2 linked regions of the Chryseolinea soli genome follow. The protein of the gene in region 1 interacts with the protein of each later gene in a pairwise test. Links are inferred from orthologs where the notes say so. Each region holds a gene or a part of one and is shown on either strand. Other genes may lie near its edges.

Evidence for each region. Proteins that work in one complex are often made in the same cells at the same time.
Region 2: the proteins of rpe (region 1) and eno interact in binary tests that used the Escherichia coli proteins (3 or more experiments, as listed by UniProt). The link is inferred for Chryseolinea soli from one-to-one orthologs.

The regions. Positions count from the first base shown.
Region 1 is NZ_CP032382.1:4,956,683-4,961,637, reverse strand. The notes cover bases 1,312-4,026. They hold rpe (ribulose-phosphate 3-epimerase), read right to left. Parts: upstream 3,140-4,026; coding sequence 2,483-3,139; downstream 1,312-2,482. Other genes in these bases: D4L85_RS21005 (S8 family peptidase), read right to left, coding at 3,209-4,026; D4L85_RS21015 (penicillin-binding protein activator LpoB), read right to left, coding at 1,818-2,393; D4L85_RS21020 (COG3014 family protein), read right to left, coding at 1,312-1,821. Also shown: D4L85_RS21030 (hypothetical protein), read right to left, coding at 1-195; more of D4L85_RS21020, read right to left, coding at 418-1,311; more of D4L85_RS21005, read right to left, coding at 4,027-4,828; D4L85_RS21000 (hypothetical protein), read right to left, coding at 4,815-4,955. UniProt on the Escherichia coli protein: Catalyzes the reversible epimerization of D-ribulose 5-phosphate to D-xylulose 5-phosphate.
Region 2 is NZ_CP032382.1:1,436,824-1,440,937, forward strand. The notes cover bases 1,121-4,114. They hold eno (phosphopyruvate hydratase), read right to left. Parts: upstream 3,260-4,114; coding sequence 1,982-3,259; downstream 1,121-1,981. Other genes in these bases: D4L85_RS06050 (hypothetical protein), read right to left, coding at 1,121-1,542; D4L85_RS06055 (septum formation initiator family protein), read right to left, coding at 1,548-1,841; carA (glutamine-hydrolyzing carbamoyl-phosphate synthase small subunit), read right to left, coding at 3,300-4,114. In the rest of the region: D4L85_RS06045 (Ldh family oxidoreductase), read left to right, coding at 1-985; more of D4L85_RS06050, read right to left, coding at 982-1,120. UniProt on the Escherichia coli protein: Catalyzes the reversible conversion of 2-phosphoglycerate (2-PG) into phosphoenolpyruvate (PEP). It is essential for the degradation of carbohydrates via glycolysis.

The DNA.
Region 1 (4,955 bases):
GTCGTGCTTGAACGTGGTGCTACCATACCCCGTGCTCAGGCCAAAGGTGACCTTGCTCAGGATCTTGCGCAGCGTGCCGACGCCCTGACGTTTGATGTAGAAATTTTCCAGGGGGATCGATGCATCGCTTTCACTTTCGTATTGCGCCAACGCCTTTTCCGGCAGGGTAGCCAGGCAAACGACAACAAGCGCCACTATTGCTGTAAAACGTCTCAGAAAAAACCGGTTTATGCTTCCAAAGTTAAAAAATGTAAGCCGTTCATAATCTGGCCATTGGGTTTTAAAGGTAACTCAAATTCCGGAATCATCCTATTGCCGGGCCGTGCGGGGCGAAATTTGGAACCGGAATGTCGGCGAAGTGCTGTGTCCTGCGCGTCATCGCGTCGGAACGCCCTATGAATTTCATCCGGTTTCATCCTAAAAACTATAGCTCGGCGCCAACGACTCTAACGACGAGAACGTGTGAAATAGTGTCCTTCCTTTTTGGGGCTGGTAGGTGAACGAATAGTCCGTGCCACTCCCCTCGCCCGGCAGCAGTTTTAGCTTCACTTCATTTTTCTCATCGGCCACCAGCGGGATCCGCGAATAAAAAATGCTGTGCGGAAGGGTTTGCCAGTTGCGCGTGTCGGCTTTTTCGGTGGCCGCGTTCACCACGCCCAGCAAAGCGCCCAGGCCCTCATCTTTTTTGCGCAGACTTTGTTCGGTCACTTTTTTCAGGGCGGCCCGCAGCAATCCTTTGGCGAACTCTTGCAGCATGCGCTGCCGCAGGCTTTGGAAGGCGACCTTGCTCACGTCTTCGGCCAGTTGCAGCGGATATTCGGTGCCATTGGTTTCCAGGTTGGCGGTTTGAAAATACAGGGGGCGCTCCACATAGCGCGGGAACACCACACGATAGATCTGCAAGGCGGCCAGACCCCGGCGATCGTTTTCTTCTTCCACCGGAAATGAAAAAACCATGCCCATGGACTCGTTGGTGAACAACATCGTGTTGCCCGGGCCGGGCGCAATCACAAAGTTGATGCCCCATTCTGTCTTTACAGGAGCCAGTCCGTTGTGCCAGAAAAATACCAGCTCGGCGTCGGGTTGAACTGGTGTGTAGTCCTGCATGCCGAATTTGGTCTTATAGTTTTCAAACTCATCCATAAAGCCGGTCCAATAGGCTGTGTTCACCAGGTCCTTTTGCAATTGCTCGGGAACGGTCATGTGAAACATTTTTGCATACTCATTCTCATACACATCCAAGGCATTGCGATAGGCAATGAAAGCGTTGTTGTAGTCTTTGGTCGATTGATAGATGATGCCCATCAGCGCATGGATGAAGGCGTCGCGTTGCAACTTGTGTGGCGAAGAATATTTATCCGTGAGCTGGTTCAACCGGATGTTGAGCCGGCGGCACTCCACCAGCGCATCCTGCGGTTGATTCATTTTCAAGTAGTTGATCGCTTTGAAATACAACACCATCAGATGTTCGTGGTCCTCGCCGCGATAGACGGTGAAATTGGGATTGGTGAAATAGGAAACCCCTTCGTTGAAATAGTTGATGCGATAGTCTTCTCCAAAAAGAAAAGCTTTTTCCAGAAAAGCATTGCTCTCTTCGTAGTCTCCAAGAACCGAGAGGAGCAAACCTTTATTGGCAAAGAAGAGAAACCTTGATTTGCTTTCGGCCTCGCTGCCCTTCAGCGCGTTGAGCGCCTGCTGCAAGTCGCCGTGTTCGAATTCATAATTGAAGTCGAGGTGTTGCTGATAGTAGGTGGCGCACGCCTGCAAGGTGACCAGCGCGAAAAAGGAAAAGGCAAGCCGTAACGACTTCGCGGTGTTCATCCGTTCTTCACAAATTTCTTGATCTCCTGCTGTCCGTACCACACCCGCTTGCCCGTCTCGATGTCGGTGAGGTAGAGCGTCGTGATGTAGTTGACGACGCGCTTTTTGTTGCTGGTGTCCGTCTCCGAGGTCATTTCTCCAAAGAGCATGAGGTTGGCGCCGATCTCCTTGCCCCATTGGGCCACGGTGGCCGGGTCGGCAAAGTCTTGTTGCTGGGCGCGCTCCAGGCGTAGCTTGTCACGAAATTCTTCCGACTCCACCACCTCGGCCACATTGGAGTTGTAGATGGCTACTTCCAGTTTCTTGATGTAGGTATCGGAGTCGATGTGCTCGCTGGTTTTGTTGCGGATGAGGCCCACGACGATGGCGGGCTTTCGTCCTTTTTCTTTGGCGTATTCCTTGAATCGTTCCGACGCCATGAGCTCGGAGATCATCTTGTCGGCTACCAGCCGGGAATCGGAATCGTTCCAGCGGCCGCTGAGATCGATTTGGGTGTCGGGGGCCACGCGGGTTACACTTTGCTGACAGGAAAACAGGGTGGCCAGCAGAATGATCGCAAAAGGCTTCTTCATACGGAAATTTGATAGAGGAAAACAAGAATCTTGCCGAAGATACGCAGAATGTTCCGTGAAAGTTTTTACATCCTTCGCGGGCGGTAAAATTAATGTGTGGCCTTCAGCCGGGCGATCACGTCTATGGGATTCGCCGCGCTGAATACGAAGTTTCCGGCCACCAGCACATCGGCGCCCGCATCCAGCAGAGGCTTCGCATTTTGCTGGTTCACACCGCCGTCTATTTCGATGAGGGCGCTCGCGTTGGCATCGAGGATCATCTTTTTGAGCTTCTCCACCTTGCGATAGGTGTGCTCGATGAATTTCTGCCCCCCGAAACCGGGATTCACCGACATGACACAAACCAGGTCGATGTCGGCAATGATGTTCTCCAACTGCACCACCGGGGTATGCGGATTGATGGCCACGCCAGCTTTGCAACCCAACGCCTTGATCTGCTGGATCGTGCTGTGCAAATGCGGGCAAGCCTCCACGTGCACGGAAATGCTATGCGCGCCGGCCTTGCAAAAGGCAGCCAGGTAATGGTCGGGATTCACGATCATCAGGTGAACATCCAGGGGTTTCTTGGCGTGGCGCTTCACGGCTTCGACCACCGGCAATCCCATGGAAAAGTTGGGGACAAAGACCCCGTCCATAATGTCCACGTGAATCCAGTCGGCCTGGCTGTCGTTGATCATTTTCACCTCGCGTTCAAGGTTGCCGAAGTCGGCGGCGAGTATGGAGGGAGCGATTACCGGAGTTTGCATGGTGCGTTGTTCTGCCGCAAAAATAAGCGTAAAGTTCTATCTTCTACGCGCGATCGGCACCCGAGGGGCTTATATTTTTATGAGCTTATAGGTGAATCGTTTATCGCCCCATGTAACCCGCAGAACATAATATCCCGACGATACCGGGGCGAGGTTGACGGTGTAGGCACGGTTCAGCCACGAGAACGTGGTTTCGCCTTGAAACACGACGGCCCCTTGGGCCGACAAAAGCTCCAGCCGACAGGTGGCCACCTGGTTGGGATCGAACGGGCGAATGGTCAATGTATCGTGGTTGACGGGATTGGGATATACATCGAACGTGTCCTCTTGAGGCATCTGCTCAATGTAGTTCACCACCGCTCTGAAATTAGGGATGCCGTAACCTAAAAGATTGTCCGGATTCTTGGCCTGGGAGGCGGATTTGCGGATGACATCGATCACTTCCTTGTTGCTCAGTTTCGGGTACCGCTCCCACACGCCGGCGGCAAGGCTGGTGATGAGGGGCGCCGACAACGACGTGCCCGTCGCTATGCTGGTAGTGCCGTCGGGACGGATGATGCTCGTGCTCACCCCCATGGCTGCCACATCCGGCTTTATCCGGCCATCGGCCGAAGGGCCGATCGAACTGGAGGCGGAACGCGCGCCACCGCTGGTGACGCTGGCTACGGCCAACACATCTTTGGCGTCGGCCGGGGCGGTAATGATCTGCCAGGCCGTGGCGCCTTCGTTGCCTGCGCTGCACACGATGACCATGCCCCGGTCTGCCGCCCATTGCGCTGCCCGCGAGATCACCGTGGTCTTTCCATCCATGGCGTTCTTAGCATAGTTCATGGTGGCGTCGTCGAAGTCGTAATAGCCTAATGAAGAGTTGACGATGTCAACGCCCGCGCTATCCGCGCGCTCGGCGGCAAAGAGCCAGTTGTATTCTTCGATGCGATATTCGCTGTCGGTATCTTCCGTGACGTAGAGCTGGTAGTTTGCTTCATAAGACCCGCCCGTGAACACGCCGTCCTGGTTGGCGGCGATGACGGAGAATACTTCGGTGCCGTGTTCGTCGTATTGAAACACATTGTCGGTGTTGCCCACAAAATCATGCGAAGCGAGCAAGTCGATGCGGTTCTCCTGGATCAGGTGGTGAAAAGGCGTAGCGGTGTTCACACCGGGAAAGCCGCCGTCGAAAATCGCTACCAGCATGTTCTCGCCTTTGTAGCCGGCTTCCTGCATTTCGTCAAGACCAATTAACTGGAGTTGCGCCTGGGTCTTGGCCGGCGCTTCCTGGGCTTTCACTGCCTTGTTGTTCTTTTTGCGACCGTTGGCCAACCTCGCATTGGGGGCAACCCATTCAACGTGGTCTACAAAGGACAGCGCCTGCACAGCGGTCAACACGGAAACATCGCATTGCACCAGCACACCATTCATCCAACGCGTGGGGAAAAATACGGATGCTCCGGTTGCTGCGACGCTTTGAACATAGCCGGCATTCACGGGAAAATCCTGTTCGGTAATGGCAATGTCTTGTTGGATCCGGCGATCAACGGCGCGTTGAGAAAGAAAGGCTTTAGGTGCACTGGTGCTGTAGGATGTGCCGGCTTTGTCTTTAAAGAATACCATGTAGCGATTCACCTGGGCGGTGGCCACCGAGGAAATGAAAATAAACCCCAGCAAAACGATCAACCTATTCCAAGCCATATGCTTTTATGGTTTGCGTGTAGATGATCCCTTCGTTCACGACCTGTTGTCCGAGACAACCCTCGTTGGTGTCGGTGCAATAATGGAGCTGCGTGGTTTCCTTGTAGACCAAGCCAACGTTTTTTGC
Region 2 (4,114 bases), 3.5 Mb from region 1 along the record:
CACGGATGTTTTGCTGCGTGCCGATTTGCGGGGCATCGACTCGCATGGCATTGCGCGTTTGTCGGGTTATGTGAGGCTCTGGGATAAGAAGCGCGTGAATGCCGCGCCGAATGTGCGGGTGGTCCATGAGTCGCCTAGTACGGCCGTGGTGGATGGGGATGGCGGTTTGGGGCTGGTGGTGGCGCCCAAGGCCATGGAAATTGCCATCCGCAAAGCACAAATCGCGGGCACCGGTTGGGTAGCCGTGAAAAACTCCAATCATTTTGGCATTGCAGGTTATCATGCCATGATGGCGCTGGAACACGACATGATCGGTATGGCCATGACCAATGCCAGCCCGCTGGTAGCCCCCACGTTTTCCGTTGAAAGATTATTGGGAACAAACCCCATCGCCGTGGCTATCCCCGCCGATAACCAGCCGGCTTTTGTGGCTGACTTTGCGACGACTACAGCCGCCAATGGCAAGCTGGAAATTCTGCAACGTAAAAATCAAGCGGCGCCTGTGGGTTGGGTGCAAACTAAATCGGGGGCTTCTTCTACCGATCCGAATGAAGCCAAAAGTGGTGGCGCTTTGATACCACTAGGGAGCGACCGCGAGCATGGCAGTCACAAAGGATTTTGTCTTGGTGCTTGGGTGGACATTTTTTCGGCGGTGTTATCGGGTGCTAACTATGGCCCCTGGGTGCCGCCGTTCGTGGCCTTTTTGGAGCCGCCTTCGGATCCAGTGGGTGAAGGTATCGGTCATTTCTTTGGCGCGATGCGCGTGGATGCTTTCCGGCCGGCGCAGGAATTCAAATCGCATATGGACAATTGGATCACGCGCTTCCGCTCGGCCAAAACCATCGAAGGACAGGAACGCGTTATTATTCCCGGTGATCCCGAACGGGAGATGCACGCTCAACGCATGGCACACGGCATCCCTTTGAATCCAAAAGTTGCCGAAGATCTGAAGGAGCTTGGTAAAAAATTCGGTGTAAATTTTTAGAATCCAGCCGTTATGCCCACGCGCAAAACCAGCGGGCTATTGTACGGGGAGAAGTCTGTCGAGCTGGTCGGCTCGCGATAGCTAAAATTATACAAGGCCATCGCATAAAATCCCGCGTGACGGCCGATCGGCTGAAACAAACCACCACCCGCCATAAAGCTATTGAAGCCCCTGCGGACGGTCTCGTTTTGCGAGATGGGATACTCGTAGTTCAAATATTCATACTCGGTGTGCAGGAAGAACGGCCCATAGAAATTATAGCGCAGAAAAGGGCTGATGCCGTAGTCGTTCGTGGAGATGTTGAAAGCGGATTGCTTGTATTTGGTGTAGCGATATTGCACTTGTGCACCGGCAGCAAGCTTGGGGGTGATCTTATAGCCGATCAACGGCGAAATGGAAACGTAACTGTAATAGCTTGAGAAGCTCAATCCAAATCCGCCGCCCGTGAAAATCCGTTCGCGTATCGAAGGCTTTTCACTCATTTCTTCGTCGCCCCATTGAGCAAATGCCACGGTTCCCATCAGGATGAGGGAAGCGGCCAGCATAATCTTTTTCATACCACTTAGTCTTTTTCCGCTACGATGAAGATGTCTTCACTTTCTTTTTTCATCAAGTATTTCTCGCGGGCGAATTTTTCCAGTGACTCCCGGTCGCCGAAAACTTCGTCGCGATCCTTTTCCACTTCCTTTATTTTTTCTTCGTAATACTCCTTTTCATTTTCCAGTGATCGCAGTTTCGAACTCAACTGATAGCGGGCGATCATGTTGTTCGAATCCAGGGCGATCATCCAAAGCACGAAGAAGGCGATCGATAAAAAATAAAAATTCCGGAACGGTTTGGGCAGTTTCTTGAACATATAGCTTAAAAAGTGATACTAAGATAGAGAATAAATCAACGTCAAAAAACAAGCCTCGCTTCCCTCCGGTCGCTAAGGATTGGAAACGAAAAAAGCCAGGACATGTTGCCTGGCTTTTCTATTATTCATTCCGATAAGGACTACATGTTCTTGCCGGGGAAATAGCCGATCTCGCCCAACTCTTCCTCGATGCGGATCAGTTGGTTGTATTTCGCCATCCGGTCGGAACGGGAAGCCGAACCCGTCTTGATCTGACCGGTGTTCAGGGCCACGGCCAGGTCGGCGATGGTGCTGTCTTCGGTTTCACCCGAACGGTGTGACATCACGCTCTTGTAGCCATTGCGTTTTGCCAGGTTCACGGCGGCGATGGTTTCGGTCAGGGAACCGATCTGGTTCACCTTGATAAGGATGGCGTTGGCAATGCCATCGTCGATGCCCTTCTGGAGGCGTTTCACGTTGGTTACGAACAGATCGTCGCCCACGAGTTGTACTTTGTCGCCGATGCTTTCGGTGAGGGCTTTCCAGCCTGCCCAATCGTCTTCGGCCATGCCGTCTTCCAAAGAGATGATGGGGTATTTCTTAGCCCAGTTGGTCCAGTATGCTGCCATTTCTGCGGGCTTCAGTTTCTGACCGGAAGACTTTTTGAAGTGGTATACTTTTGCTTTGGGATCGTAGAATTCAGATGCGGCAGGGTCAAGGGCGATGAACATATCGGAACCGGGTTTGAAGCCGGCTTTCTCGATGGCTTTCAACACCACTTCGATAGCTTCCTCGTTGGATTTGAGGTTCGGTGCAAAACCGCCTTCATCCCCTACGTTGGTAGAAAGACCTTTATCGTGCAATACTTTTTTCAGCGTATGGAACACTTCGGCACCCATGCGAAGGGCTTCCGAGAATGATGCTGCGCCTACGGGCATGACCATGAACTCCTGGAAGTCGATGGCGTTGTCGGCGTGGCTACCACCGTTCAGGATGTTCATCATCGGCACGGGCAGCGTATTCGCGCTCACACCACCGATGTAACGGTACAGGGGCATGCCGGCTTCCATGGCAGCGGCTTTAGCAATAGCCAAAGACGTTCCAAGGATAGCGTTAGCACCCAGCTTGCCTTTGTTGGGCGTGCCATCCAGATCGATCATGATCTGGTCGACCAGGTTTTGTTCGAAAACATCAAAGCCCACCACTTCGGCAGCGATCTTGGTGTTCACGTTGTCCACGGCCTTCAACACGCCTTTTCCCATGAATTTCTTTTTATCACCATCACGGAGTTCTACGGCTTCGTGTGATCCGGTGGAAGCACCGGAGGGCACAGCGGCGCGTCCAAATGCGCCGGACTCAGTTACTACATCAACTTCAACTGTGGGGTTGCCGCGGCTGTCGAGAATTTGCCGGGCATGAATGCTTTCGATTAAGCTCATAGTGATTTTAGATTTATGGATTGGATGATAGTTGTTCGGGTTATGCGGTGATGGGTTCGGCGATTTCCGCCTGGATCATTTCGATGAACTCGTCGAAGAGGTAGCGCGAGTCGTGCGGCCCGGGGGAGGCTTCGGGGTGGTATTGCACCGAGAACGCTTTCCGGTCTTTCAGGCGGATGCCCATGATGGTGTTGTCGTTCAGGTGGACGTGGGTGACCTCTACGTTTGCATTCTTCTCGATATCTTTTTCGTTCACGGAGAAACCGTGATTCTGAGAGGTCATTTCACCTTTGCCCGTAATCAGGTTTTTCACGGGGTGGTTCAATCCGCGGTGACCGTGGTGCATTTTGTACGTAGAAATTCCGGAGGCCAGCGCCAGGAGTTGGTGGCCGAGGCAAATGCCGAAAAGAGGCTTGCCGGAATCCAATGCTTGCTTCACCGTTTCAATGGCGTAGGCCATCACTGAAGGGTCGCCAGGGCCGTTGGAGATAAAATAGCCGTGGGGATTCCAGGCCTTCATTTCCGAGAAGGCGGTTTTGGCAGGGAACACTTTGCAATACACGCCGCGGCTGGCCAGGTTGGTCACTATGCTTTGTTTGATGCCCAGGTCGAGCACAGCCACTTTGATGGGGGCATTGACATCGCCCACGGTATACGCTTCCTTGGTCGTTACCACCGAGGAAAGTTCAAGCCCATTCATGGAGGGCACTTTCTTTATTTCTGCTTTCAGCTGCTCTGGGGTGAGCTCGGATGAGATGATGGCGTTCATCGCGCCTTTACTGCGAATGTAGCGCACCAGCATCCGGGTGTCGATGTTGGCGATGCCCACCACGTTGCGGCTTTCCAGGTATTGCT